Linked DNA regions of Bremerella sp. P1. The protein of the gene in region 2 interacts with the protein of the main gene of each other region in a pairwise test. Links are inferred from orthologs where the notes say so. Each region holds a gene or a part of one and is shown on either strand. Other genes may lie near its edges.

Region 1 (13,090 bases), 2.9 Mb from region 2 along the record:
AGAATGGCGAACGCCTGAATCTGGACGAAGGGGTCTTCCTGTACCAGGACGACGTTCCGTTGAACGAAGTCGCCGAGCTGGCTAACATGGTTCGCGAGCGGAAGAACGGCAACTACGCGTATTACAATATTAATACGCACTTAAACCCAACCAACGTCTGCGTCTACCGCTGTAACTTCTGTGCATTCCGCGCCGACCTTCGTGACCCACGCGGATACCTGATGAGCGACGAGCAGATTCTCGCTCGTGGTCAGGAAGCGGTCGACAATGGCTGCACCGAAATGCATATCGTTGGTGGTCTTCATCACCAGAAGAAGTTCGACTGGTACGTCAACGTCGTGAAGATCCTGCACGACGCGTTCCCCAAGCTTCACCTCAAAGCGTGGACCGCGGTTGAGATCAATTGGTTCGAGTTCCTTACCAAGAAGTCGGTTCGCGAAGTGCTGGAAGTGCTGCGTGACGCAGGCCTCGGCAGCATGCCAGGCGGCGGTGCCGAAATCTTCCACCGCGAAGTTCGTGATCAGATCTGCGAACACAAGGCCGACACCGGCAAGTGGCACGAGATCCATCGCACGGCTCACGAGATGGGCATCAAGACGAACGCCACGATGCTGTACGGTCACATCGAGAACGCCTATCACCGCGTCGATCACTTGATTCGCTTGCGAGAAACGCAAGACGTCAGCGGCGGCTTCCAGACGTTCATTCCGCTGGCCTTCCACCCGGATAACACAGAACTGGCCGAACTCAAAAAGCTGAAGAAGCCATCGGTGGTAATGGACCTGCGAACGATGGCCGTCTCGCGTCTGATGCTGGACAACTTCCCGCACATCAAAGCGTACTGGATCATGCTCGGCATCGGCACGGCTCAAACGGCCCTGTCTTACGGAGCCGACGACATCGACGGTACCGTGCGTCATGAACTGATCTACCACGACGCTGGCGCCACCACGCCGGAAGTCATGTCGGTCGAAGACATCCAGCGTCTGATTGTCGAAGCAGGCCGAGAACCAGTCGAACGCGACACCGTCTACAACCGCGTGATTCGCGATCCGCAGAATATGTCGGAGTGGACGACAGGCGAACCGTTGGAAGTGGGTTAAGTTGACCCCCGACCAAGATTGTTCCCATAATTGATGCATCCCATCCGGAACTATGTGGAGCATCACTTGTGGAAGGTCTGTTTGAATTATTCTTTGCACCAGTGGTGGCATTCTTCGAGGCCTTAGCTGGGCTCATTTGCGCGGTTGCCACAATCGTGGGTGAGATCGTCGGATTCTTTTTCGAACTTCTGCTCCTCGCATTGTTCAAGGGAATTACGCCGGCCAAGCAACGTTTCCGTGAAGGACCTCGTAAGGCTTCACGGGAACCTGGTCCCGTCATGACGGTGATCTGCTCAATTGGATTCGTAATATTTGTCGCTGTCGGCCTAACGTTTTTGATTCGCAGCGGAATCGAGCACTCCCGCACAGTCACAACGCAGGACCAAGTTGACGCACTGGCCGATGCCTATATTGCGCAGTTGGAGAACAAAGAAGGTGACCTTGTGCCTGGTCCTTCTGGTCACCACGACGCTTGGGATAATGCAATCGTTTTGCAAGAGAATGATTTCGTCGTCGGAACCCAGGTGGTCGTTCGTTCGAATGGTCCGGACGGCCAGCCTAACTCTGGTGACGACATCGCAGCCGTTCGTTACCACAAGACGAATGCGAAAGAGATCCGAGACCATCTCGTCGATAAGGCAGTCGGAAAGTTTGAGAAATTCTTTGCCAAGGAAGCTGAAGAGAACCAAAATCAGGCCGAACTAGAACTACAGGAGCAGGTTCCCAACGCCAATGAACTTGCCGAGCATGAAGCGGCCGATGCACCGCTACCCGCTGAGCCAGATGCCGAGGCTCAGGACGAAAAGAAACAGGGCTGGAGGCTTCCCTCCATTAAGTTTGGCTCAGGCAAGAAGGACAAGTAGCCTGGATTTTGAGCGCATTGGCGATTCGCTTTCGTTAGAATTCGCTCATTGCTCTCATCTCGTCTGTTAACCCTCGCCCCATCGTGCTGCCATGCTGATCAACGCCTACTGCACGCATCGCAATCCGCCTGCGCTGGAATTCCCTCACGATTTGATCGGAAGCCGAGACCTTTCGGATCCGGAACTGGCCGAGCACCTAAATGGGTTAATCGGTTTCATCATGCAAGGTGGTGAGCGTGAGATGACGCAAACGCTGTATCACGTTTATCGCCATATCGAGCGTGTCAAGAATCACCTGAGCCTGGAAGTCGAAGACGATCACCTCGATGCGTTTGCCTCGTGGGCGTGGGACGCCAATGCGATTGTGTTTCTGCCCGATGGATCGGTGTGTGATCCCAACGGTAACGTGCTGGTTTCGCCGGAAGATGGTGGCAGCGATCCAGAAGCCCAGGTCCCCTACCCCGAAGACGCCCATCATCGCAAACAAGCGATTTCCCAGGATCTAAGTGACCTGAAGTTGCAGCCATACGAAGGGCTGCCCCCAGTGATTGGCGAGAACGAGGTCGACCTGAGATCGGCCAAAGAAGTGGCCCGCCGAGCGATCGCACTGATGGCGGTGGCGGTTCGAGCGGAAGGGCTGGCCTCGGGCGAACCGATTCCAGTCGCAGAAATTCGCGAACGTCTTCCCCAAGCCTTCGAGGTTTTTACGCCGGTCGAACAAGCATTCATGGATAACGATTCGCCAGACCAGCAGTCGGTCATCAATCATGCCTGGCGGTACGAGTGTTTGTTCGTCTTACAGTGGGCACTTGGACATTTCGACGAGCTTCATTTTCCTTCCGCGATCTGTGACGTGCCAGAAGTCGCAGGCGACATCCTGCACCGCGATCGAGACGAGATGATCGCCGAGGCCAAGCTGCGTCCGACGAAGGAAATCCTCGACGAAGTCGATCTGCACTTTCGCTTGCATTGGATTGCCCGTCAGGCGGACCAGAAAGGCCACCCAGCTCCAGCAGGACTCGACATCGGCGTGATTCAAGAACGCCGCGTCGCACTCAACTGGCTGATTCGATTCGAGAATGCCGACTGGGACGATGTCGACTGCCCGACGTAGACCGCGTTACTTGCCAGCACCCTGTTGCCTCAGCAACGTATCCAGCTCTTTAATCTTCTGTTGAATCTCAGGCCGTGGATCATTGATCAAATTGTTATTCTCGCTGGGGTCATCTACCAAATCGAAGAACTCGTCACAGCCTTCGTTATGGCTATTGCGTACGAGCTTGTAACGATCGGTCCGATAACATCGCAGCGAAGCGGTCGCGTAGTGGATCATATCATATTCGGCAAAGACGTCATTGTTCCACTTGTCCGGCTGCTCGCCCCGTAACAGCGGCAAGAGGCTACGCCCTTTCAGTTTCGGATCGGCATTCACATCGGCAACTTCCGCCAGTGTGGGGAACACATCGAGCGACGATGCGGTTCTCAAGACGACCGTACCAGGAGCCACGACACCGGGCCAACGCACGACGGCTGGAACGCGAAGAGATTCGTCATACAGGTTGGGGCGATACTTTTTGGAGATCACACGCACCCCGTTGTGATACTCACCAGGGGGCTGTTTCTTCGTCGCCCATAGGCCGTTCCCTTTGTGCCAGATTCCATGGTGCCCCATGTTGAATCCATGATCGGAAGTGAAAATCACGATGGTGTTCGCCGCCAGCTGGTTTTTATCCAACGCATCGAGCAGTCGCCCCAGGTTTCGGTCGACGCCTGACGTGCTGGCGAGATACTCGCGCATCATCTTCTTGACCCGCGTGATGTCGAGGCCGGGATAGTCTGGAATTGTCGGATCCAACTCGGCATAGGGCTTCCAATCTTCCGGCGCCACGGGAAGCCAGCGGCCATGGGGTGCCCTGGTGGCCAGGCAAAGAAAGAAGGGTCGATGCTTGTTTCGCTGGATGAAATCAATCGCCCGGTCAGTCAGGATATCGGTCGTCAGTCCCTCGAATTGGCGAACTTCTCCGTCTTCTTCCAGCGTGGGATTATCAGGCGTCGTTCCGCCACCAGTCAGTCCCATGAAGTAGTCAAACCCATGCTTCGTAGGATGAAACTTCTCATTGCCTGGTGCCGTCCAGTCTCCCAAGTGCCATTTGCCAACCAGTCCCGTGCGGTAGCCGGCTGATTGTAAAAGTTCTGCGATCGTCATCGTACTGTCCGGGTCCAAACGAACTTCGTCGTTGGGATCGTACAGCTTGTGCCCTGGCTGAGGAATGAAATCGGGAATCCCCAATTCGCTGGCATACCGCCCTGTCATGAACGATGCCCGAGCCGGACTACAAACGGGCGTCGTGCAAAAGAAGTTACGAAAAACAGCCCCTTCACTGGCGAGTCGATCGATGTTCGGTGTCGCCGCGGCGGGAACCTCGCGGTACTGTCCCGAGCGAACCGCCGAACCAAATGCCCACGGTGCTTGATCGTCGGTCAACACGATAATGATGTTCGGCTTCGCCGCCACGGCAGGCACGGCTGTGGTGATCGATAAAAAAGCTGCCAGAGCAGCGAAGATTGCTTTGGACATGGAAGAAGCTCAGTGCCTGGGAAATGCTGGTATCCCAGCAGTATACCAGCTCTCAATCGGGACTCAACTTTGCGCGAGGCACCTAGCCCAAGTCACCAATATCAAGCGACTTGCCGTAACGGGTGAGCACCATCCTCTGCAGCTTTTCCCACTTCGCGCCAGCCAGGTTCGGATCGGTATCGGTGATCGAAAACGCATCCTCGCGGGCTTTGGCCAGCAGCTCGCCATCGCGCTGTAGGTCCGCGATCCGAAGTGGAGGCATGCCGTGTTGCTTCCAGCCAAACAAGTCGCCGGGGCCGCGAAGCTTGAAGTCGACTTCGGCCAACTCGAACCCATCGGTTGTTCCGGCAAATGCTTCTAAACGTTCGCGCGAGGCATCAGTGGCCGGGTTGGCAAACACGCAAAGATAACCGGGATGCTTACCTCGACTGATTCGACCGCGAAGCTGATGGAGTTGGGCCAGCCCGAAGCGTTCGCCGCTCTCGATCGTCATGAGCACGGCATTGGCGACATCGACCCCCACTTCCACGACTGTCGTGGCGATCAAGACATCAATCTCGTGATTAGCAAAACGCTGCATCACGGCATCCTTTTCGGCCGGCGGCATGCGTCCGTGCAGCATCTCTAAACGAAACTCTTCCAGTTCGCCGTTGGCCAAATTCTCGAGCAGTTGCTCGACGCCACCAAGCGTGTCATCGCGGTTCGTTTCATCGACCAATGGCGCGATGACATACCCTTGCCGCCCTTCGCGCAGTTTCTTGCGAAAGAAGTCCCACCACTTGGCCCGCTGCTCATCGTCAGCAATATACGTGCTGATCGTCTGACGACCTGGCGGCGCGTTGCGAATGGTCGAGATATCGAGATCTCCGAACATCCCCAAGGCCACCGTGCGTGGAATCGGCGTGGCGGTCATCACCAGGTAGTGCGGATCATTGCCGGCACTTCGCAGCGCGGCACGTTGGCGAACGCCAAACTTATGCTGCTCGTCGATGATCACCAGGCCCAGCTTTTGGAACGTGATTTCGGTCGCAATGATCGCTTGCGTTCCGATTAACAGATCGATCTCACCCGCAGCGACATCCGCCAAAAGCTTAGAACGTTCCTTTTCGGTCAGCGAGCCTGTAAGTACTCCGATCCGAACCTTCGCATGACTTAACAGCTTGCTGAGCGTTCGAGCATGCTGTTTGGCTAAGACTTCCGTCGGAGCCATTAGGGCAGCCTGAGTTTTGGCAGCTACCGCGGCTAACATTGCGTAGACCGAGACCATTGTCTTGCCCGTCCCCACGTCCCCTTGCAGCAAGCGATTCATGGGAATCGTACGATTCAAATCGTGGCAGATCTCGTGGATCGCTTTGTTCTGGTCTTCGGTCAGCTCAAATGGAAGCAGCTTACGAATCCGTTCGTCGATGCGAAAATCGACGGGGATTGGCAGCGCACTCTTGCGCTCGTTGAGCTGATGCTTGCGCAGCGACATAGCCAGCTGCAGCACGAGCAGTTCCTGGTAGATAAACCGCTTCCGGGCAGCTTCCGTATCTTCACGCGAGTGGGGCCGATGAATCTTGTTCAGGGCATCGTGAATCGACAGCAGTTCGTGCTGTTTTAGAAACGAGTCCGGCAAGACTTCCTCTAGGTCACTCCCATACGTATCGAGCGCCGTATGGACCATCTTTCGCATCAACCCTTGGCGCACTCCTTCGGTCAGTGGGTAGATGGGAAGCAGCTTGCCACCTTCCGGCTGATCACCAGGCTCGACGATATCGACCACGGGGTGGGCCATCTCCCAGCGATTACCTTGTAGTCGAGGTCGACCCGATACGATCACGTGCTGCCCTTCCTGGAATCGCTTTCGCAGAAAAGGCTGATTAAACCAAACGCCGCGCACATAGGCTTGATTATCGCGGACGAGTACCCCCAGCACGCTGCGTCCTGGACCCGTTCCGCGGAAATCGACGTCTTCGATTACGCCGGTAATCGACGCCGGTTCATCTTCCTTCAGGTCATCGGCCGGGATGATATCCAGCAGGTCTTGGTAGTCACGTGGAAAGAAGAAGATGAGATCGAGGGCCGTGTAGAGCTGCAGCTTCGCCAGCCGCTCGGCACGCTGCGGTCCGACCCCTTTCAGGAACTGTACCGGCGTGCGAAGACGCTGGAGCGGAGTCGATTCGCGGCTGTCTGACATTCCGTCCTCACCAGGGCGATCCGTCGGGGGTTGATTATCGATAAGGCTGATAGGCCGCCACGGCCAATTCGTCAACACGATCATTTTCCGGGTGGCCACTGTGGCCAGCGACTCGGGTATATTTCACGCGATGCTTTTGCAGCTGTTCGTCCAGTTGTTTCCACAGGTCGTCATTCTTGACCGGCTTCCACTGCTTGCCTTCTTTGCGCTGCCAGTTGTTCTTCTTCCACTTGGGCATCCACTCGGTCATCCCTTTGCCGACGTAGACGCTATCGGTAAATAGCTCGATACTACACGCTCGGCTAAGGGTCTGCAGGCCTTGAATGACGGCCATCAACTCCATGCGATTGTTGGTCGTATCGCGTTCACCGCCTGACTTTTCCATCTCTTTGCCGGTGGATGGATGGCGCAAGATAAACGCCCAGCCGCCGGGGCCGGGGTTTCCACTACATGCCCCGTCCGTGAAAAGAAGAACCTCAGGCTCGAAGGTGGCCGCCATTCACTGCTCCCAATAGATCGTTCGCTAAACGAGCGATTATGTCCCGGGATGCGGTCGGGATAAAGCCCCACCTGGAAGATGACTAGTTTCTCGTTGTCGAATCGATCGTTTCCGGCGTTTCGACCTGGCGAGACCCTTGAATGCGGACAAAGTCGCCGTGCTTGGTCTTGGTGATCTCGTCGATACGTGACGTGAACGAATCTTCGCGAACGTCAGGACGATCTTCGATCACCCACGGGATGTCAACAAAAAACGTACTTCCCTTGCCCAGTTCGCTCTCGGCTCGTACGGTTCCGCCCAGCAGCTGGCATAGCTCGCGGACGATCGATAAGCCGAGGCCGGTACCAGAGTACTCGCGTGTCAGCGTGTCCCCTTGCGAGGCGGTCCCTTGGCGGAACTTCTCGAAGATGATCTCGCGATCCTCTTCCGCGATACCCACACCGGTGTCGCTTACGGAAAGCTCAAGACGATTGTTGATGCGATTCGCTTTGACAACAATGCGTCCCCCTTCCGGCGTGAACTTGATCGCATTGGAAAGCAAGTTGGTCAAGATCTGCTGGAACTTCGATTGATCCTGCAGCGCCGGCTCTTCATTGGGATCGACGTGACAGGTCAGATCGATGTTCTTTTCTTCCGTAAGCGAGCGAACCATATCACAGGCGCCGCTAACCACCGAAGCAACCGAAAATCGTGACGGGCGGACTTCCATGCGACCGCTTTCGACCTTTGCCAGGTCGAGAATGTCGTTGATCATGTCCAGCAGCAAACGACCTGACTTCTGGATGTTCTCGACGTACCGTTTCTGTTTGTCGTTCAGGCTGTCGATACCACGCAGCACATCCGAGAAACCGAGAATACTATTGAGCGGCGTCCGCAGTTCGTGGCTCATGCTTGCCAGGAAGTCGCTCTTCAAGCAGTTCATCTCGTACAACTGCATATTGGCCTGAGCCAGTTGATCGACCTTGCCGTCGAGATCTCGGTTAACGTAGGTCAACTTGTTCTGGGCATCGATCAAGTGAGCAAGCATGCGGTTGAAGGAAGTTGCCAGGTCTTCGAATTCATCGCCGGTGTAGATCTCGGCCCGCACGTCCATGTGACCTTGGCTCACCTCGTCACTCACGTCACGCAGGTGAGTCAGTGGTTTCACGATGATGTAACGCACGATCAGGTACAACGCGATCATGGAAAGCGCGACCGTGATAATAGCCGTGGCTAGAAGGTAGGCCCGGTTCTTCGTCAGCGCGATCTGCGTGATCTCGTCGTCCTTAACGATCTTGATCACATTGAACGGCAGTTCATTTTCAAGCGGGAAGCCTGTGGTCGAGACGGCCAGTTCCAGGTTCGTATTGTGACAGGCAACCGTGCAGTTTCGCTTCCAATAGATCGGCTGATAATAAATGTACTTTTGCCGTTCCGCATCGTAGAAAGCTTCTGAGGCTGGCGAATAGGCGATCGTGTCTTCGTCGTTGTCAGCGTCACCACGCCCCAGTTCGACGAATTCATCAGTCGTCTCTTGGGTACTGATACCGGGCGTGCTAAGGAACTTCTCGAGGATATCCTTATCACGCGTTTGTTGAATCTCTTTCAAACGCCGCAGGATCTCGGCTTCCTCTTCGTTAGCCGGCAGAAGGATGCGTTCCTCGGGTCGACTGGTCGCCGCCAATTTGCGGTCAGCCGGATCGAGGGTCATCACTTCCCAGTCGTACTTCATGTACTCCAGTTCGAGGCCCGTATCACGTACGTGCTCGTCCCATCCTTCCGGATTCTTTTGGGCCTGGGCGTCATGCTTCCAGTGGATCTTCATCAGAACCGCATCAACCAGGTGCCGCCCGGTGCTCAAATTATTGTTGTGCACCAACTGTTCGGTCGATTGCCCATACCACCAGAAGCTGCCGGTAATCAGCAGCAACAGGCATGTTCCGTACAGAAAGCGGCACTTTCGTTCGAGATTGGTCTCGCCGAGGACGCGCTTAATGGAACGATACGACATGGGATGTTTTCAGTGTTCAGTTTTTAGTGCAAGAGCCAGAAGTGGCCCAAACACGGCTGGAAACAGCAACTTTTGAATTCTAGGACTTTCGCTCAACTGAAACTACCCAGATTTCCATAGTTGGCCTACATCATGTCGATTGGATCGACATCGGCAATCCACAAGACATCCTCCGGAACGGCTACCTTTTCGCGACATCGGAGCACGGCCGCACGCATTAACAGTCGATCGAAACTGTGCAGTAGCAAGTGATAGCGGTAATTCCCACGCAGCTTTTCGATGGGGGCCGGAGCAGGCCCTTGCTGCGAGATGTCGCCCCCCTGCTCTTGGGCGAAACGAGCCAGCTCTTCGGAAATCTGCTGCATGAACAGTTCCACGGACGGCTGCGATGGACCGCGAGCAATGATCCGAACCATGTGCGCAAAAGGTGTCATCTGAAAGTCGCGGCGAAATGGCAGCTCTCGCTCGGCAAACAGGGCGTAATCATGCCGTGTCGCTGCTTCGATCGCGGGGTGATCTGGGCTTAGCGTCTGCACCAGGACTTCCCCCCCCAGGTCGCCTCGGCCGGTTCTCCCAGCCACTTGGGTGATCAATTGAAACGTCCGCTCGCCAGCACGGACATCGGGAAAGTGCAGTGCCGTATCGGCGTTGATCACACCCACCAGCGTCACATTCGGGAAGTCCAACCCCTTGGCGATCATCTGGGTGCCGACCAGGATCTTCACTTCGCGATTGCGAAAACGCTCGAGCGCGGCTTCATGCGAGCCAGGCTTCTTCATTGTGTCGGAGTCCATCCGAATGATCGGGTATGAGCCGAACTTCGACTTGACTTCCTGTTCCAGCTTTTGAGTACCGATCCCGGAAAAGCGGATTCCACTATAACGACACGTGGGCACAGGGCAGACACGTGGGGCCGAGCTGCGGTAGTCGCAGTAATGACAAACGGTGCTGCCGTCGGTGATATGATGCGTCAGCGGAATCTCGCAATGAGGGCACTCCACCAGGTGACCACACGCGGGGCACTGAATGTGCGTACTGTGCCCTCGACGATTGAGCAGCAGGATAATCTGTCCATCTTGTTCGAGAGTTCGCTTCATCGAGTGATAAAGCTGACGGCTGATCGCACCGCGAAAGCTAGTCGTCTTGTCGTATCGCATGTCGACGGTACGCACCGCCGGCAGTGGCCGATTCCCAATCCGATGCGGCATCGAGATCAACGCGTACTCACCTTGCTGAGCACGATAGTACGTCTCCAGCGAAGGAGTCGCCGTGCCGAGAATCAGCGGGATCTTCTCGTATTCGGCCCGCTTGGCAGCGACCTCTCGAGCATGGTACCTAGGCACCGAGTCTTGCTTGAACGAGCTGTCGTGTTCTTCATCCAGGATGATCATTCCCAGTTGAGGTGTCGGTGCAAACACCGCACTGCGTGCCCCGACCACCACGTTCACGATGCCTGAAGCAATTCGTTTCCACTGCCAGTGCCGCTCGACGTCACTCATATGACTGTGCAGTACAGCAATCCGATCGAAGCGCGAAGCGAAACGCTGTTTGGTTTGGGGCGTGAGACTGATTTCCGGAACCAGGACGATCGCCTGCTTCCCTTGATCGATCACATGTTGAATGGCCTGAATGTAGACCTCAGTCTTTCCACTGCCGGTCACGCCATGCAGCAGGATGGGCTTCGGCTCAGGTGCATTGACCTGGGCGAGGATCGTCTTGAGTGCGGAAGCCTGAACCTCGTTCAACGTCTTAGCCGGTTCGCGTTCGATATCAATGTCGTCGAAGTGGGCGTGACTGACGCGGCGGACTTCCGACGTAATGAGCTTCTTCTTGCGTAGCCCGGTGATGGGTGCTTGAGTACAGCGGCACTTGTCGGCTAGGTCTCCCGGCGTCATCGGCTTACTGGATGCGGCCAGCGTCGTCAGCACGTGATGTTGCTTCTCAGGCAGCTTGATCGTCGCGATGCGGGCAGCCACTTCGCGGGGAACACTCAGTAGCGTCACTTCGCGTGTGCCTGCGTTGCCGCGCACAGCGGCGGGAATCACGGCGTCGAGCACCTGTCCCCAACTAGCCAAGTAGTACTCGGCCATCCATTGGGTCATCTTCAGCATCTGCGAAGAAAGCAACGTCTGCTGATCAAGGGCCGACAGCACGTACTTCAGCTTGCGACGACCATACTCCTTCCGCTCGACAGCCACGCAGTACGCCATCACGCGGCGATTGGATCGACCTAGTGGGACGTAGACCCGGCGGCCAGGCAAGACTTCGCCGACCAACTCATCAGGCACCAAGTAATCGAAGGTCTGCTCAGGCCCGGTCGACATCACGACTGAGGCCACCAGCCCTGTTTGAGCATCGTCCTGCTCCCAGGGGGTCGAATCGTCGCCGAAAAGTCCTTTTTGATTCTTCACAAAAACTCGAAATGCTGGTGGTCCAAGCGTTCATCCTGGCCAATTGTGCCCCGGACCGATACGATAGCAGTTTGAAGGCGACCTTCCCACCACGCCGAAGATCGGCCCGAAGCGAAAGGGGGAGTACCATGCGACTGGGAATTTACGGGGGTTCGTTTTCCCCAATTCACAACGGTCATTTGCTTCTTGCAGAATCGTGTCGCGAACAGTGCGCCTTGGACGAAGTTTGGTTCTTGCCTGCGGCCACCAATCCACTCAAGCAAGATGGCGTGCTGGCCTCCGATGCTCATCGCGTGGCAATGATCGAACTAGCCATCGCCGGTAACCATGCATTCAAATGCAGTCCCATCGAGTTGGAACGCGGTGGACTTAGTTATACCGTCGATACACTTCGAGATTTGCAGAAAATCGTTCCGCAGGCCGAGTTATTCTTACTGGTTGGCGGCGACTCGTTCGCTTCGCTCTTTCACTGGCACAAGATTGACGAGATCTGCGAACTGGCAACCATTTGCACGGTGGGCCGGCCTGGCAGCGACTTAAGCGACTGGGGACAACTGCCGGAAGTCCTAAATGACGATCAGATGACACACATCAAGCAGCACTTCGTCGAAATGCCACTGATTGGCCTATCCAGCACCGACATCCGTGGGCGAATTGCTAGCGGCAGATCGATCCGCTACATGGTGCCGCGTAGTGTCGAGAAGTATATCGAAACGCAGCACGTCTTCCACAAACAAGTGGCGTCAACTTAGATCGCTACGTGAATCACGCAGCTCGGCGACGACCCAAAACCTGACCGAGTTGCGGCGTCAGAGGCGTTTGCTCGAGGGAAGGATCACTCTTAAGCGCTTCCAGTACTTGGTCCAGCTGCTCGAGCGAGGACAAGCTCAGGTCGAGGAAGATCCATCGTTTGCCGGCGATTTCGCAGACGCCTCCGCCTTGGCCGTCGAGCCATTCACGGCGAATCTGGTATCCCAATTCTTGAGCGGTAGCGATGGCCTGGTCGAGTAGATCGAGGGTGTGCATCCTTGCGAACTCCGATGATCTAGGTAATTTGCATGAGCAACCATAAAGGTTACCGGTTCTTTCGCCGGGAATTGTAGCGGTCAAAGGGGGATCGACGATAGACATATTACGGGCCAGCGCGATCAGGCCATCGAATTCGTCGAAAGGATTCTGCGATTTCGATCGATGCCAGCTGCTAGCTCGTCCGCTCACAAGTCGCGACTAACCATGGAAGCAGGGTCAAGGATGAACCACTCGCAATCCCCCTCAGATGCTTCGCTGATTGAACGTCAGGCGAAGGAAATCGAAATCTTGAAGCGCCGTTTGCTCGAAGCGCAAAAACTGACCGCGATGGGGGAACTCGTCAGTACGACGACGCACGAATTCAACAACGTGCTGATGGCCGTGATCAACTACGCCCGCATGGGGCTGCGTCATCAGGACGAGCAAACCCGCAACAAC
Region 2 (17,377 bases):
TCCGCTGGTTTGTGGCCAGAGAGTTCTTTAGCAACTGGTTTTTCGGTTGGTTCCTGAACGAAACCGGCGCTATTCCTACACGTCGCGGAGGAATCGACAACGCATCGATTCGCGAAGCGGTCAGGCTCCTCCACGAGGGAAAATGGGTAGGCGTATTGCCGGAGGGACGAATCAATACCTCGGACCAGTTTATGATGCCCGTTCGCCCTGGTGCGGCACTTTTGGCCCGCAAAGCGGACGTCCCGATCCTCCCGGTCTACATTCAGGGTGCCCCCTATAACAAGACGGTGACCAGTCCCTTCTTCATGCGAGCCCAGGTTCAAATCACCGTGGGTGACCTGATCTACCCAAGTGATTTCGAATCGGACAAAGAGATGATTGTGGCGGCAGTCAAAGCGATCGCCCAGTTGGCTGGCCAAGCCGACTACGAACCAACCCTGGCCGGCAAGAAGTGGAAACCAACGCCGGAAGAGTTGGCCCAGAATCACCAGTCCCCAGAGGACTAAAACCCAGCGTAGATGATCTCCTCGAGCATCTCTTGGCTACTTCGCAATTCTTCTTCGGCCAATTCCTCGGTCTTACCGTCGGCATACAACGTGCAAACGGGGCTGCCAACATCGATGATTGTCCCCGGCATGGGAATATCACCAACTCTCGGATTGGCGAGAAAACTTTCTTCGGTCAGTGAGAATGCCTCCTGAATCTTGCGCAGCATCCGATCAGTAAACTCCAACCGCTGCGACGCATAGACAATCCTGGCTCCACTGGACCAATAGGCGAACCGCTCGCTCAGTTTGACCTCCGCATCAAGACAAGCCTGAATATGACAAGGCATCAAAGGATTCTCTCGCATCCGCTCATGCAAAGCGATACTCGCCGTCCAACGAGGATTGACTTCGAGCAGTGTCGGACGATCGGTTTGCAGAAAGTCGATTCCCCAAAGCCCAATCATGCCTGCCTCGTCATGAATGGCACGGACAATCGGATCGAGCGCGATCGTCGACGGTGTTCCTAGGGTAATCGCTCCAACAAAAACATACGGACCAGGAGCTCCGAACTCGTTTCCCCCGTGCAGCCGATTAACACCCACGATCTGGCATCCTTGTGAGGTCGACAAGACCACGGCGGACATCGGCACGCCCGGCAACTTCCGCTGCAAATAGAATCGGTGAGCCAACGCCGGCAAGGCACTCACCCTTTCGATATTTAATCCGCCGGCCGATCGATACGGCTTGAGCAGCCACTGATCACTTGGCCTGGGATGGATGGGATCATAGTCCGGATCATGAACACGACACGTTTCCGGAAATTCAAAACCATAGCGTTTTGCTAAGTCCGCCAGCCAGAACGGATCGCGAACCATTCGCAGTGTCTGCGGCGAATTACCCAGCAACCGCTTCTCGGCGGCCATCCGCTCGATTAACCGGGGGTAATTCTCTAGCCCACCTGTGTAGCACCAAGCATCCAGTTCCGTCTCGCGCAGCCATCTTCGAGCCGACCAGGGATAGTTGCGCAAGCCCTTGACCTCACCGATCTGCCCCAAGTCATAGTCGGCAAACATATCGGCAGCGGTGACGGAAAACCCGCCACGCACAAGAGATGCGGCCATGGCTCGGCAACTAGCACCGATCAATCCGATTCGCTGTACCATGCTCTTCCCAAATTCGTGTCCACATTTCGCGCAATCTGAAAGGTTTTTCCGACCTCGAGATCAGACGTAACCTACGTTTTTAATTAGCAAGGACACTCGTCATCTCTCTCCTTCAGAGAGGTTTACCGCAGAAAGCTGATCACCACATGTTGCGAAAAAGCATCATCGATCAGATGGAAGCGAACTCTCTAAATCTCGTTTCAGCCCCTTTTAAATAGTTCAGTTGCCCCGAGCACGCCAGCACGAATTTCCATCGGCTCGCCGCGACCCAACAAACTTCTTCCAACGTCCAGGAGAGAGTCTATGTTTCGCCGATCTACTTCCCCCGACGAGGAAATGTCATACGTAGGTTCCCACCGAAAACGTGGCATCATTGTCGTCCTGTCCGCGGTACTCATGATCGTCATGATGGCCATGCTCGCGTTCAGCATCGACGTCGGCTACATGTATACTTTGCAATCCCAGCTGCAACGCAGCGTCGACGCGGCCACCTTGGCCGGTGCTGGCTCGCTGATCAACGGCGAAGACGCGGCCACCGACGCCGTTCACGAATATCTTGTTCGCAATCCGGTCGGGACTCAATGGAGAGAATACGAAAACCAAGCGGTCGAAGAAAGTGTGGCCCACTTCATGGACCACTACGCCCAAGGGCTCGACGTTAATTTCGGTGAATGGGATGACACCACCAAAGAAGTTGTCCCCTCGGATCGGCCCGCGTCCACCGTCAAAGTGAGCATGCGGTACGACAACATGCCTTTCTTCTTTGGTCATCTGCTGGGTCGCGATACCTTCAGTATCCAGGCTCAAAGTGCCGCGGCCTACCAGCCACGCGATATTATGGTGGTGCTGGATCTCTCCGGGTCGATGAACGATGACAGTGAATTCAAAGCCTTCAATACACTTGGTGCTGGCCATGTTACTGCCAATCAGTTCCAGATGTACGAAGAACTAGGTTCTCCGATTTACGGAAACCTGGAATTTGACCCGCAGTGGGCAGTCGCCAAGGGACCGGTTCCTCAAATCGATGCCCAAGCTCAAGTCACCGTCGAATACCAGTACGACACGGTCGTCGTCAATTCGACGAAATCGTACAACCGAATTCGCGTTCGTCGAGGCAATGGAGACATCATCACTTACTACCCAAGTGGCACCACCGGTACCTACAGCCCTGGTGGCCAGGTTCGGGAAGTCTGGGCCTATAGCGGTAAGAACGCGGATGGCTCCAACCAGATTCACTACTTTGACTTTACTCGCCGCGATACATTCCTCTCTGCCCTGGGACTCGATACGGTTGACTATCCCTACAGCGGCAGTTGGGACAGCTACATCAACTACTGCACTTCCAGCAGTGGCCAGAACAACAACGCTGGCTTCCGCTACAAGTTCGGCTATCAGAACTTTATCGTCTACTTGCTGGAAAAACGAACCCTGCACGCACAGTCTACCGATATGTGGAAAGCCAGTGCTCAACCAATCACGGCTTTGAAATCCTCGGTCGCGATGTTCGTCAACTTCATTCAACAAGCCGACTCCGACGACAAAATGGGCCTTTCGATGTACAACGGCCCCGGTGGAGAAGGCATTCTCGAATCGACCCTGTCGGATGACTTTGGCTTCATCACAGCTCAGGCCAATCAACGCCAAGCTGGTTACTACCACAACTACACCAACATTGCCGGCGGCATGACGGTCGCTCGTGAAGAACTAGACGCTCGAGCACGTCCTGGTGCTTACAAGATGATGGTTCTGATGACCGATGGAGTGGCCAATTGGCATAACGGTGGTGTTAATAGCTCGGCGGCTCGTGACGCGGTGATCAACGAAGCTCACCTGGCCGCAGAAAAGGGCTATGTGATCGTCACGATCAGCATGGGAACTGGTGCCGACAAAGATCTCATGCAACAAGTGGCCGACATCACCCAAGGTTCACATTTCAATATTCCCGGTGGTAAGACTGGCGATGAGTATGCGGAAGAGCTAACGCAAGTCTTCCAGCAAATCGCCGGATATCGCCCACTGCGACTCGTCCAATAAGACCGTCGCAGGGAAATCGACTCTTCCCGCCAGAGGCCGTCGTGCACCGCTGCCCGCGCGACGGCCTCTTCTCCTTTCGAAGCCGCTGATTGCGGCGTTCACCTTTTCCAGGGTTCGATCAAGAATCACGCAAAATGAGTCTCGTGATTCCTGCCCCACCCCTCATCACAAGCGATTTGAAGCATGAGTTGGGCGCGGAAGCTTCTCTCTACTGAAGACTGAACGCCAAGAACTCCCTCCGAAAGCCGAATATCCACCCGCGAGATGTCGAAACGTTGACGAGCCCCACTACTTGCAATTCGGGCATAGTTTGCTATCGTCTTGGCTGTCAGCTGGCCCAAAGTCTTTTCGTACCTCGGCTTGCCGGGGCTTTCGATGCGCCTTGGGCCTCGTTAAATTGGACAAATCCAATAAGCCTGCGCACTGACGTCTTTGCATGAAAGTCGTCGCGGGCATCACCCCGTATCTTCTTAGTTCCCGCACGGAGAATCCCGGATGTCGATGTATATCGGAGAAGCCCTCGCTGGCGATGGCAACGAAGTCGCGCATATCGATCTGATGATCGGTTCCAAGGATGGCCCTGTCGGCCATGCGTTTGCTTCGGCGCTGGTCAATCAAACCGCCGGTCACTCCAACCTGCTGGCCGTTTTGACCCCCAACCTGGCTGTTAAGCCAGCCACTGTGACCATCACCAAGGTCACCATCAAGAACTCGAAGCAAGCCGTTCAAATGTTCGGTCCAGCCCAGGCTGCCGTCGCCAAGGCTGTTGCTGACGCTGTTGAAGAAGGCGTCATTCCTAAGGATCAGTGCGAAGATCTCGTGATCGTCTGCGGTGTCTTCATCCACTGGGAAGCCCAGGACGACAAAAAGATCTACGACTACAACTACGAAGCAACGCTGCAGTCGATCAAGAACGCCATGGCTGGCAAGCCGACTGCCGATGAAGTCATCGCTGGCAAGGAACAAGCGGCACATCCGTTCCGCGGTTTCTAAATAAGTGTCCAGTTACGGCACCGTTATCAAAGTCCCGCGAGGCCTCATCGATGGCCACGCGGGACTTTTTTGTATCGGTGCTGTTCGAAATCCTTCCCGATGAGCCTGCACGACAATCGAAGTCCCTTTTCATTGAGCACCCCCGATGAAAAACATCCTACTTCAGCTAGATACCGATACCCAACCAAGTACCTTTGATTCGGTCGTCGCCGTCGACTCTGGTGCCGACATCATGTTCCGCCATGGTGGAGTCAGCCCAGATCAAGTCGCCGGACTTGTGCACGGGCTCATCTTCACCCGTGCGCCAAGCAAGCTGAAACATTCGGCCATCTACGTAGGTGGCTCAAATGTGGACAAGGCCGAAGAGTTGCTCACTGCGGTTACCAAAAGCTTTTTTGGTCCCATGCGCGTCTCGGTCATGATGGACGGAAACGGCGCCAACACGACGGCCGCGGCCGCGGTCATCTGCGGTGCTCGCCATCTTGAACTCGAAGGGGCTCAGGCACTGGTCTTGGGCGGCACAGGTCCCGTTGGACAGCGTGCCGCTCGACTCTTGATTCGGGCAGGTGCCAACGTCCGACTCGCTTCACGGTCGTTGGAGAAAGCACAAGCAGCCGCTAAACAAATTGCCGAAGACATCCAGATCGGCTCTCCCGAACCCGTTGCCGCAAACGATCCCGATTCGACTGCATCGGCACTTGAAGGGGTGCAGCTATTGATCTCGGCCGGAGCTGCCGGTGTAACCTTGGTCCCGCATGCTGTTCGCCGAGAAGCCAAGGACCTTAAGGTCGCGATCGATTTGAATGCCGTTCCACCGCTGGGGATTGAGGGAATCGATTTCCAAGACAAAGCGGCGGAGAACCTCGGCCAGATCTGCTACGGAGCGATCGGCGTGGGTGGCACCAAAATGGCCATTCACAGAGCAGCCATCGAGCGTCTTTTCAGCCGCAACGACCAAGTTCTGAACGCGGAGGAGATCTTCGCCCTGGGAATGGAGCTCGAGGGTTAATTTTCACTGCGTGCTATCACCTGCGATCGGTCGACAATAGAGGAGTCGACACATTAGGTTTCTGCTGCAGGGAGAGAACGCATGCGAAAGTGGATGCTGGCATTTGCCGTGCTTGCTAGCTCGGTCGTAGGATCATCCGCCCAGGCCGCTGGTCCAGCTCAATACTGGATTATCGCACCAGAATCGACGGCTTCGCCCATACTGACACCACGCCCAAAAACGCGCTATTCGTATGGCTGGTTCGGAGTGAGCCAGCCCTATCGAACCGCAGGCTACCATCACGGGTATCAAAACACGTACGTCGATTGGACGTTTCGCTAAACGATTAGCGAGCTGCACCCACGAAGAAGCTGAAGACCTGCGTCTGATCGGTATCGGCGTGATTGACTGGGAAGGCGAAGTCCAACGCGATCGGAGCCTGCCCCAAGGCGGGTACCGAAATGCGGAGACCAAAACCTGGTGCGACGTCGAAGTCGTCCCAGACGATCTTGGTGGATTCTTCCACCGCACCCACATCGGTGAAGATCACACCTTTGACCATGTCGTCGGCGGTAATGGGGAAGGTGTATTCCACCGATCCCAACACACGGAACGGACCACCGACAAACACGTCACCCGATTTCGGACCAACACGTCGGAAGTCGAAACCACGCAAGGTGGAGAAACCACCAGCGTAGAAGTTTTCGAAGATCGGTGTGTCGGCTCCCGAGAAACCGGCTCGCGTCGAGAAGCCCAACGTATGCCGCCCGGAACCGTCGGGGCGTTCACCCAGCAGGAAGTACTGTCGGAAGTCGAATTCCGCCCGCGAGTAGCTGTATTCGCCGAACGCTTGTTCCAGGTTGATCTCAAACAAGTGACCTTCGGTTGGGGCGAATGCCGTGTCGCGCGTATCGTGCGTGACACTCCAACTTCCCGTGTAGAGATCCTGGTGACCCAACACAGCATCCAGTTCAGGTACGCCTGGGACGCGTGGATCACTGATCTCGACGTCCTCCATACGCAAGCTAACTGCCGTCGAAAGGTCAGGCGTCAACCGATAGCCAAGACCCACTCGGCCACCGACGCGCTGTTCGTCCCAGTCGCGGTAAATTCGGTTGAAGAAGTAACCACTCAAGTTCAGGCTCACCCGCGTATCAAACAGGTAAGGTTCGCTGAAGCTGACCATGTATCGCTGAACCTGGGTACCTGGCATGGCTTCAATTCGGAACCCCTGCCCTGCCCCACGCCACGCGCGGCCATTCCAGATGTCGTCCACGCTGGACGGATATCGTCGCCAGTCGAAGTTTCGTTCGTCGATCACGATATTACCGGTCACACCAGCGTCGGAGTTAATACCCACGCCAAACTGGAAACGCCCGGTCTGAGCTTCTTCTGCACGAATCGTCAGGTCGGCCGTACGACCAGGATCGTAGTAAGGGTTCGGCGAAATGATCGCATCAGGACCCAGCGGAGGATCGTAGATACGAGCACCACCCAGTGGTCGACCGTTAACTGGTGGGTAGCCATAAGGATTCATAGGCCTGGTAACAGGTGCCGGAATCGGAGGACTACCGTACCCGGATGGGTCCTGGCTATACATGCCTGTCTCGGGACTGGATGGCGACGGATATCCTTGCTGGTACTGAACCGGTTGGACCGGTTGCTGGTACTGCTGATAGGGATCGTAGTTGCCAACCGGAGCACCGGAAGCTGGCATGCCATTTCGGTACTGGTTCGGATTGCCGGGTGATGACTCGTAAGCTGTGCGATCGTACGAATCCCAGTTCTGTGCGCTTCCAGGATAACCTTGATTGTCGCGTCCCTGCACATTCCAGTTGGGAGCCGCTTGTTGCCCGTAGCTTCCGCCAGTCCAATCCTGAGCCGAAGCCGAGTTCCATCCGGCACATAGACCTGTGACGAGACTCAGAGCGAGGGTTATCTTCAGCAGTTGTCCGCTTCTGTCCACCTAGGGGTCCTCATTCAGCGTTGGCGCTCGGGGGGGAAATCGAGCTGAACCAGGCTTCTTAGTTGCTGGGCACGGATGAATAAACGGAAGTAGGATGTTGCTGCGGCGGTGTAGGCACAGCAGCTTCCCGATAAATAGGCTGCGAATAGCGACTCACTTGCGGCACCGCCTGCTGGGGAGGCATTTGCTGCGTTGGAGCCGGTTGATAGCCGCTGGGCTGCCCTGCGTATTGCTGGGGCGGATAGGCCTGCGGCTGATAGTTCGAAGTTGGGCTCTGACCACGGTAGGTCTGGCTTCCGCCTCGCTCGGCAACCTGAGTTTCGACATCCGTCAGCTCAGGTGGAGCCACGGTAATCGAAGGGGCCACGCCGCGATGCGGTTCGTTGACAAACAATTGCGAAGCTTTGATGCGGCGTTCGTCGTCGCGAATCTTCGTAATGTCGATGATGTCGCCAGGCTGCAGCGACATGCGATTCAAAATCACGGCGTGCTTCGTGTGAGGAAAATCACCGGAGATCTCGATGTTGATGTTACCAACCCGATACTGATCCCCTTCTCGGATGTCATACACCAGGTCCAAGGTACCTGGCGTTTCCAAGAAGCGTGGCTCCGCTTTCACGTCCGCGTGGATGTAACCCTGCGAACCATACAAATCGGAAATCGCACGCACATCGGCGGTCATGTTCTTTTGATCGAAGTACTCTCCGCGTTCCATCTTGATCTGCGAGAATAGTTGTTCAGAGTCAAACCGAGTCTGGCCCACGAACGAGATGTTTCGCACTTCGTAGCGTGGACCTTCGTCAATGACAAACGTGACATAGGACCACTTGCCGCTGTCGCTGTACTTGATGATTCGATTGATCTGAGCTTTAAAGAACCCAAGGCTTCGATAGTATGCCGTCAAACTGTCGACATCCTGTTCGACCTGAGTCTTGTCGAGTTCGCCATTGATTAGATAAAACAAGCCAGGCTTGCTTTTGATCTGTGTTTTCAGGCGTGAATCCGACGCAATCGAATTGCCAACAAAGTTCGTACTGCCAATTCGAGCCAGCGGCCCTTCGTGGATCATGAACGCGACGCCTTTGTCTTCCGGCTTTAATCCTTCGACCACCTGAACGGTCGCTTTGCCGTGTCCGCGGGTATGGTAGTAATCTTCCAGCTTCAGCCGAGCTTCTTCGATCACGTACTTATTGAGGGTGCCTTCTAACTTCATTTCCGACTTCTTCAGCAGCGTCTTGTCGCGTACCGATTCGTTGCCGAGAAACTTGATGTAGGCAATCCGCGGGCGTTCCTCGAATTGGAACGTGACGTAGATTCCCTCGGCCGACTTGTCGGTCAGAATCTGAACATCGCGAAACAATCCCGAGGCGGCCAAACGGCGAACATCAGATTGGATCTGTTCCGGATCGAACTCACGACCAACGCGTGACTTGATCATCGAACGAATCCGAGTCTCTTCCGTTTGGGCATTCCCCTGAAGGCGAATCCCGGTAATCAGAGGTCGAGTCGGAACACTGGGTGTAATCGGCGATGGAGCGGTGAGTTGCGGCACAATGTCCTGTGCTGCAACCTGTCCCTGTGCTAAGCCGAGATAACTTAGCGTGGCCGATATAACGACGCTCGTCAGCCCGTGGCGTATCCACTGCATGCGTTAAATCCCTTTATCAACTTCTCTGGCTGGCTTCCGTGCCTACCATCGCGTCCCTTTCGCGCAAAGCTTTGGGACGCAATGTGGAGAAATACTGAAACGCCAGACTCCTGGCAAGACGAATATCGCCTAGGAGTTACGATGAGCTGAGATACGCATCGGAAAAGTTTATGGTTCAGGCAAAATGTGACGCTAGCGATGCCTGCAGAAGGCCCATTTTCCGCCTACTGCACCGGCAGCAACTGAATCGCGTCCAAAATGACAAACCCATCAGTATCTTTATTCCGTATCACAATGGTGGTTGGCTGGTCAGCCGTAAGATTCACGGTACCGATCTTCCGAAAGGCCTCGCCACTAGGCAGCGGTACCGTTTGATCGACCGATAACGCAAAGGTTTCCGATCCGTTGATAAACGTCACCGGGACCTGCTTGGCCCGGGTAGGATGAGCTGAGTAAGCCATCCGCACCTCGTACTTGCCACTTTTGGGGACCTTCACCTGGAACGTCGCGGCCGATGTGGCGTCCCCCTTGGCCTCGTCGTGCACGTAGCTGCCGTCGATGCATGGTTTGAAGTTGGAAGAACTTGCCCACGTTCCCTCTAATTTGGCCGCCGAATCGTCCAGCACAATGCCGGGCAGGCTCTTCGAAGCGATACCACCGGCAACTGAAGGACGAGGAAGTTCGGCCAACTCCGGTAGTTCCAGGACTTGGCCTTGCGCCACGAGACGCTCACGAAGATCCGCATAGGGCAACGTCTGAACAGTCGTCCCTTGTTTCGCCGACATCGCAGCAGCAATGCCAGCACTCTGCCCAATGATCATCCAGGTAGGCTCGACCCGAATCGAAGAGATCCCAACATGCGTGCATGACATGGCCACCGGCACCAGCAAGTTGTCGCACTCACTTGGCTTCGGCAGAATCGACCGATAAGGGATGTGATATGCGTAACCATGTCGTCGGCCAGGCATACGAACCGGAAAGATCGTCCCCTCGTCAGCGACTGTCCCATCGGCAAAGGCCACACGTTGGCAATCGTGGGAATCAATTGGAAAAGACGAGATTGCGATCGGGTCTTCCTGCTCCGGCGCCTCAAGAATGTCCTTCTGACTGACGACGTACATCCCCTGCATACGTCGTCCTTCACGAACATACAATTGCGGCGAGAAGTGATCAGTCGCAGCGAACTCGTCTTTGCATAAGCCAAGTCGGGCGTACTTGTCCTTCACATCCTGCGGCACAGCAGGATCGGTGGTCAGGAAGTGATAGAACTCGAGCGTGTATTGTTTGTGCTGTTCGAAGATCTTATCGCGGCCCGCCTGATCGGCTTCGCTCCAGCCGTTGCAAGCCCCGACGAGCCCCAACGAGAACTGCCCGCCAATCGAGTTGTTACCGTCGAATTTGTTGCCTGGCAGTGGATACAGGTCGATACCATAGCTGCGACCACCCGTAGCAATGTAGCGCCTGATCGCTTCGAACCGAGCCGGATCGTAGTTATCAGGCTTGGGCATGGGAACCTTGTTATCCGCCTCGGCGGTCAAGCAAAGCCGAAAGCTGTAGACCATCACCAAATCATCACCGGCCGCTTCTTCGCCTGGCTGATCCGTCGTTACCAAAGGAAGCAGACTTCCGTCCGCAGCGAAACCGTCGATCTTCATCTTTCCCTTGGGATAACGTTTCCCGGCGAGCGATTCGCCAAAGTCGGCTTTGCCTTCGCGGCCGATCGTCCAGCTGACATTCGCCGCCGCCAACAAGTCACCCTCGTAGGTTGCGTCGACATAGGTCTTCGCCTGGAAGGTTCCTTTGTTGGTCTCAAGCTGTTTGATCGTTGCCCCCTGCATCGTTGCCGACTCAAGGACGTGCCCTGGCAAGACCTCAACGCCAGCTTCGTTGAGCATCGCCATCGTGACCTGCATCGCAACATGCGGTTCATAGGTCCACTTCGCGTTATCTTTCACGCTCACGTCGTACGGCAACTTGACTCCGCGAGCCGTATAGTCTGCTTCAATCCGTCGGTGCCATTCGTCGAACAGGCCCATGACGGTCGAACGTACGGTTTGGTTGGAATCGCTAAAACTCAGCCCGCCCGTATTCACGCCACCGACGTGCGAAGTAGGCTCTAACAAAATGACCGAAGCCCCTTCCCGAGCAGCCGCAATCGCCGCACAGAAGCCGCCAGGGGTCGAACCGTAGACGATCACATCCGCCGACTTGGTTTCCGCTTGAAGCGAATTGCTGAAGACGCAGGCAAGCGAGATACACAGAAGGGCAAAAAGGGGGAAGGGAAATCTGTTCATGGTGTTGGCAGAAGCTAAAGGCAGGAAATGGGTGGCCTCGATATTGTAGTCCAATCGACGTCGGGGTTCCAAACATCCCCCCCAGAGCTTCCACCAGGATTGCGCTCCTACGTTAGGACCAGGCGAGAATGTTCGTTCGCACGAAGAAGTAGATCAGTGCGACGGCAAGTCCAACCCAGTGGAGCCAGTCTCGCCACTCACGCTGAATCAATTCCCACACGGTCAGCAGAAGCATCAAGACAAAGATGATAATCCTGGTGACGACACTCGACCAGCGAAGCGTTTCAAATGAAATGACCTGCCCCATGGCTAACTCAAATGGATTGATCATGCAGAGAATCAAGAGATTCTCGAAAATCAACATTCCAAAGACGAATTGCCAAAACCGCGTCGTACGGATCAGGCACAAGTAAGCTGAAAGCATCAATGTGATGCCCGTATACTGGACGAGTCCTTCGTATGCGTAGATGCTCTGCCGAAACGAAGAATATCCGACTTCTTCATCGAACATCACGAGATCGACTGCGACTGCTAACATCGTGACCAGTTCGTAGAAACTCATCGCGGGCGGCAGAATATGCCCTGGCTGCCATGCCCAGCAGTGACCTCGGTAAAACCAGAACCCAATCAACGCTGCAACTGTGACGCCCGTCCCTAAGACAATCGCGCTGGTACCGTAGAACAGCATCGAAAACCAATCGAGCAGTCCGGTGAAGTCGTCTTCAAAGAATCCTTGAAGCAGCATCAGCCAGGCACCGACCGATACCGAGACCAGGGTTACCCAAAGAAACAGAATCGCCAGCGAGAACCTCGGCGTGCCTGAAAGGGGCTTCGTCGTTTCGCTCACTTTTACCTCATTCACGGCCGCTACTCAAACCGCTGCCAAACCCCACCGATCCGCCGTTCGTGCGGCAGGTAGCTGGCTTTGTATTTCATGTGAGCATTCCCCGCGACGTAGAAGCCGAGGTACAGATACTTGATCCCCCACTCGCGACATGCTTCGATCTGTTTGAGAACCGAGAAGTTGCCGATGCCCAACTCGGATAACTCCGAATCGAAGTAGCAATAGACGGCCGACATCGCTTCGTAACCGACATCGGCAATGGCTACCCCAACCAGGTCGTCACCGCGATAGTAACGGAACTCGCGGCTATCGCAGCAAGTGATGCCGATGAACTCTTTCAGGCTTCGCAGATCGACCTCGCTGCCTGGCTCGCCGAGCCCCCGCCCTACTTTGTGTTTGTTATAGAGTTCGACTCGCTGGCGATCGATGATCGGTTCACCAATTTCGACACGAAGCTCGGCCTCTGCCCTTTTCAAAACACGACGATGGCGCCGACGCGGAACGAAATCTTCGACAGGGATGCGGATCGGCTCACATGCATTGCAGCCAGGGCAATTGGTGTGATAGATGAAAATCCCCGAACGACGGACGCCTTCTTCTAATGCCTCGTCGAATGCTTCAGGCTCGGCCCGAAAGTCGGTTAGATAGAACGGGAGCACCGCCAGCCGATTGGGCAGGTAGGGGCACGTCTCTTCGACGTCGATAAATTTCGCCCCGTAGCGATGACTCATTCGAGCTCTCTACACCATGACACAAACAAAGCATGGCATGCTGGAAACATGACGCAGGCCACCGTCTAAATTATACCTCTCAAAATGGGTGGCAACTTCCCAAAAAAGAGAGGAAGGCTAAAAGCCTCCCTCGCCCCCTTGGTTGAATGCCGAGAAATCATCAGGCTCGCGGTCAAACGCGTTCTCGAATCGCGTAAAGTCCTTGAGCCACGTCAGTTTGACTTCACCCACCGGGCCTGCACGCTGTTTACCGATGATGATTTCGGCCTGACCGGCGTACTGCTCGCGTTCCTCGCCGTGGTGATAATATTCTTCACGGTGAACGAACATGACAACGTCGGCATCCTGTTCGATAGCCCCCGATTCGCGGAGGTGACTCAACTTCGGCTTGTTATCTTTGGAAACTTCCGCCTGACGATTGAGCTGTGCCAGACAAAGAATCGGCACGTTCATTTCACGCGCCAAACCCTTCAGACGCCGGGCAATCTTGGCGACCTGCTCCTGTCGAGGATCGTCCGCATTGTCAGGCTCGATGAGCTGCAAATAGTCGATCACGATCAGGCCCAGACGCTTCTCATTGCGAATGATGCGTCGAGCGGAGGCGGCGATTTCCGCCACTGTTCGGCTGGGCGAGTCATCAACAAACAGGGGTGCTTCCCCCACAAGCGACGACTTCTCGATCAAGCGGGCCCGGTCTTCATTGCTGAGCGTTCCGTTTCGCAATCGATGGCCATTCACGCGGGCCACACTACACAGCAGACGATCGCAGAGTTCGACCGATCCCATTTCCAAGCTGACAAACAGCACCGGGACCTTATCATGCACAGCAACGTTTTCGGCAATGTTCATGGCGAACGCCGTTTTACCCATGGCCGGGCGAGCCGCGAGAATCAGTAGTTGGCTGCCATGGAAACCGCTGGTCATTTCATCGAGATCGTTGAAGCCCGTCAGAACGCCGTCTTCGTTCGCTTCGCCACGCAGACGAGCATCGATGCGTTCCATCGCTTCGGTCACGATCTCGCGCATGCTGGCCATGCTGCGGCTGTCGCGACCATCGAGGATGCTGAAGATCTTCTGTTCCGCCCTACCGATAAGCTCTTCGGGCTTCCCTGCTTCCTGGTAGGCATCTTGCAGGATATCGGTCGCCGCGATGATCAGGTTTCGGCTCGTCGCTTTCTTCCGCACGATTTCGGCGTAGCTGACGGCATGGGCCGCGTGCGGAACACTTCGAGCGACCGTTGCCAGGTAGGCGGCACCACCGCAGAACTCCCAGTCGCCAGCATCACGCAGATGCTCGCTGAGAAGCGTGATGTCGATCTTGCGACCGCTGTTGTGCAGGTCGACCATGTGCTCGAAGAGCTTTTTGTTTGCCTCGTCGTAGAAGTCCTCGGGACGCAAGACCATGATCACGTCGTCCAGACAATCTGGCAGCAGAATGATACTGCCTAGCACACACTGTTCGGACTCGATGCTGCACGGCGGCTGGTTATCGAGAAGGTTGGTTGTTACCTCTTCACGATCATCGAATCGCCGCTTCTTGGATTTACTACCGGTGGCCAAGGATGTGCTCCATCCGTAGGTTGTGAATACGTCTGCCTGACTTCGATTTCCATGTTACCACGGAGCTAACTCAGAACAACGACATCCGCAGATTTAGGGATCGGATTTACGGGCATCACAAAATAGACGCCGCGGCATAAAAAAAACTCCTCGGGGAGGCCGAGGAGTTTTTTGGGATTGTCCGCAGGGGAAGCTAACAAGGCCGGCGTTCTCGCCAAAGGGCCGACCGAGCTTCGTCACCGTTGGAAAAAGGGAGTGCGACTTACTAAGACCAGCAAGCTCCGAGTCCAAGGGAACGGGACTCAAGGTGCCTGCCGTAGCGTGCTATGCGTTATGCGTTTCAGAGCGATGCCGTGCCTGAAACACAAACGTTTGCACAGTTAAACTCAGTGCGAATCTCGCACATTTGACTGTCTGGGCGAATTAGTCGCCGGAGACGGTCGGAACAACCCAAACCTTCAATTCCGATTCGATTTCGGCATGAAGGTGAATCTTGACGGTATACAAACCGAGTTCCTTCAGCGGACCCTGCAGGCGAACCTGGTCTGGGGTCACGGTGAAGTTCTGTTCCTTCAAAGCGGCCACGATCTCAGCCTGACCGACACTACCATACAAGTGGCCTTCGTCGTTGGCATTGGCTTCGATGGTAACGCTTTGACGGTTCAACAGATCTGCGATGGCACGCAGACCAGCCAGACGCGACTTTTCGATCTCCGCCAGCTTAGCCTTGTGCTTTTCGACCATTCGCTTGTGGTGCGTGGTCGCGATGGTAGCCAGACCCTGTGGGATCAGGTAGTTGTTGGCATAACCAGGACGAACTTCGACAACGTCGCCAGGCTTACCCAAGTGATCCACCGATTGGATCAACAACAGTTCGATGCCGCCGTGCTTGCCTTTTGGCAAACGCTTCCAAGGACGTGCTTTGTGCTTTTCAGATCGAGTTGGCATGGTCTTACTATTTCCAATAATAGCCAGTGGTTTGGCGATCTTGTTTTGAATGTCTCGGTGACGTCGACTCGGGTCGACCGCCAGCCACTAAAACGGGATGTCGTCGTCGGCTGCCCCTTGCGAACCAGGTCCGCCAAAGCTGCCGTCATCGTAGGAATCGTAGTCACTGGAACCGCCCTGGTTGTAACCGCCACCACCTTGTGGCTGCGATTGACGCTGGGGAGGTCGCGATCCACCGCGGCTACCACCGCCGCCGCCACCTTCACGGCCGCCGAGCATTTGCATCTTCTCGCCGACAACGCGAAGCTTGGATCGCTTCTGTCCGTCCGTTTCCCACGTGTCGAGCTTAAGTCGTCCTTCAATCAACACGGACGAGCCCTTGCTCAAATATTCGCTGGCGATTTCTGCCGTGCGTCCCCAGAGGGTCACATCGACAAAGGTCGTTTCATCGACCCACTCGCCGCTTTGGTTCTTTCGTCGATCGTTCACCGCCAAGCCCAGCTCGGTAACGGCGAGTCCCCCGTTGGAAACGTAGCGGACTTCAATGTCCCGTGTCAGGTTCCCGACCAGAATAACTCGGTTGAAACTTGCCATCGTGACGCTCCTTCAAGGGAAATCAAAATCGACTTGAGTCTTTACCGCAGATGACTGACGACGAACTAGTCGGCAGCTTCTACAGTTTCTTCTTCATCTTCCGACGATGCTTCATCGTCATCGGATTCATCCGAACCGGTGTCTTCCGAATCGCCGTCGCCGGCGAACTCATGTCCTTCGGCGTGGGCGATCAGCATGTCGACCAGGCGTGGATCTTGCTTGATGAAGAGGTAACGCAGCATGTCATCGCTGATGTTACATGCGTAGTTCAACTCTTCCATCTTGGAGCTATCCAAGCGGAAGTAGGTCAACCAGTAGGTACCACGACGATGCCCTTCAATTGGGTACGCCAGGCGCTGTTCCGCCCACATGCGGCTGACCAGGATTTCGCCGCCCAGCTTTTCGACCAGGGCGTTGATTTTTCCGGAGACCCCACTGGGGTCTTTTCCATAGCGATTGGAGTCCAGAATGAACATCCCCTCATAAACGTAAGCCGCCAAGGTTTCTACTCCTCGAATGTCGACGTCAAAATGATCGGTGAGTGGCTGGCCGCAACTTGCTGGGCCGATAAGCCAACCACATGATTAAATGATTTGTTATCCGTTGTACTGATTCATGGTGTGCACGAGACCGTGCTTGGCCCAGTCCTCAACGACTGAAGCGGCCCGCTCAACACACACATCTATCTCTGGCTTTTCTGCCTTGGCAAAGTTGCTCAAGACATATCCGGCCACATCCGCTCCTTCACGGGGAGGTCCAATTCCGACACGCAGTCGAGGAACCTCATCCGAGCCGAGCTTTTGAATCACATCGGCCAACCCGTTCTGCCCGCCTGCCGATCCCTTCCCCTTAAGCCGCAATTTGGCCAAAGGAAGATTGAAATCATCGCAGACGATCAAAACGTCTTCCAGCGTCAGTTTATAAAAATCGAACGCCGGTCGAACACTGTTTCCACTTTTGTTCATGAAGGTGTGCGGCCAAAGCAACATCAGCTTTTCGCCACCTACCCCCACTTCCGTCAGTTGACCGTTGAACTTCGACTTGGGTTGGGAGGCCGCATGTCGCTTGGACAGCGTTTCCAACACGTCGAAGCCGACATTGTGCCGCGTACCGTCGTACTTCTTAC

What was found.
Region 1: the proteins of ssb (region 2) and priA interact in binary tests that used the Escherichia coli proteins (3 or more experiments, as listed by UniProt). The link is inferred for Bremerella sp. P1 from one-to-one orthologs.

The regions. Positions count from the first base shown.
Region 1 is NZ_CP118164.1:917,031-930,120, forward strand. Bases 8,981-11,961 are described here. They hold priA (replication restart helicase PriA), read right to left. Parts: upstream 11,624-11,961; coding sequence 9,338-11,623; downstream 8,981-9,337. Other genes in these bases: PSR63_RS03875 (sensor histidine kinase), read right to left, coding at 8,981-9,212; nadD (nicotinate-nucleotide adenylyltransferase), read left to right, coding at 11,752-11,961. Also shown: aminofutalosine synthase MqnE, read left to right, coding at 1-1,103; PSR63_RS03850 (hypothetical protein), read left to right, coding at 1,172-1,966; PSR63_RS03855 (DUF4272 domain-containing protein), read left to right, coding at 2,058-3,080; PSR63_RS03860 (sulfatase family protein), read right to left, coding at 3,087-4,544; ATP-dependent DNA helicase RecG, read right to left, coding at 4,627-6,723; rnhA (ribonuclease HI), read right to left, coding at 6,758-7,222; more of PSR63_RS03875, read right to left, coding at 7,305-8,980; more of nadD, read left to right, coding at 11,962-12,375; PSR63_RS03890 (hypothetical protein), read right to left, coding at 12,389-12,649; PSR63_RS03895 (sensor histidine kinase), read left to right, coding at 12,875-13,090.
Region 2 is NZ_CP118164.1:3,855,642-3,873,018, reverse strand. Bases 14,499-17,377 are described here. They hold ssb (single-stranded DNA-binding protein), read right to left. Parts: upstream 16,252-17,377; coding sequence 15,745-16,251; downstream 14,499-15,744. Other genes in these bases: pth (aminoacyl-tRNA hydrolase), read right to left, coding at 16,848-17,377; rpsF (30S ribosomal protein S6), read right to left, coding at 16,317-16,751; rplI (50S ribosomal protein L9), read right to left, coding at 15,133-15,657; dnaB (replicative DNA helicase), read right to left, coding at 14,499-14,709. Also shown: PSR63_RS16275 (lysophospholipid acyltransferase family protein), read left to right, coding at 1-506; PSR63_RS16270 (ATP-grasp domain-containing protein), read right to left, coding at 503-1,651; PSR63_RS16265 (pilus assembly protein TadG-related protein), read left to right, coding at 1,955-3,685; fae (formaldehyde-activating enzyme), read left to right, coding at 4,181-4,678; PSR63_RS16255 (methylene-tetrahydromethanopterin dehydrogenase N-terminal domain-containing protein), read left to right, coding at 4,824-5,687; PSR63_RS16250 (hypothetical protein), read left to right, coding at 5,769-6,008; PSR63_RS16245 (BamA/OMP85 family outer membrane protein), read right to left, coding at 6,013-7,632; PSR63_RS16240 (BamA/OMP85 family outer membrane protein), read right to left, coding at 7,691-9,280; PSR63_RS16235 (FAD-dependent oxidoreductase), read right to left, coding at 9,505-11,574; PSR63_RS16230 (hypothetical protein), read right to left, coding at 11,687-12,421; PSR63_RS16225 (arginyltransferase), read right to left, coding at 12,442-13,149; more of dnaB, read right to left, coding at 13,267-14,498. UniProt on the Escherichia coli protein: Plays an important role in DNA replication, recombination and repair. Binds to ssDNA and to an array of partner proteins to recruit them to their sites of action during DNA metabolism. Acts as a sliding platform that migrates on DNA via reptation.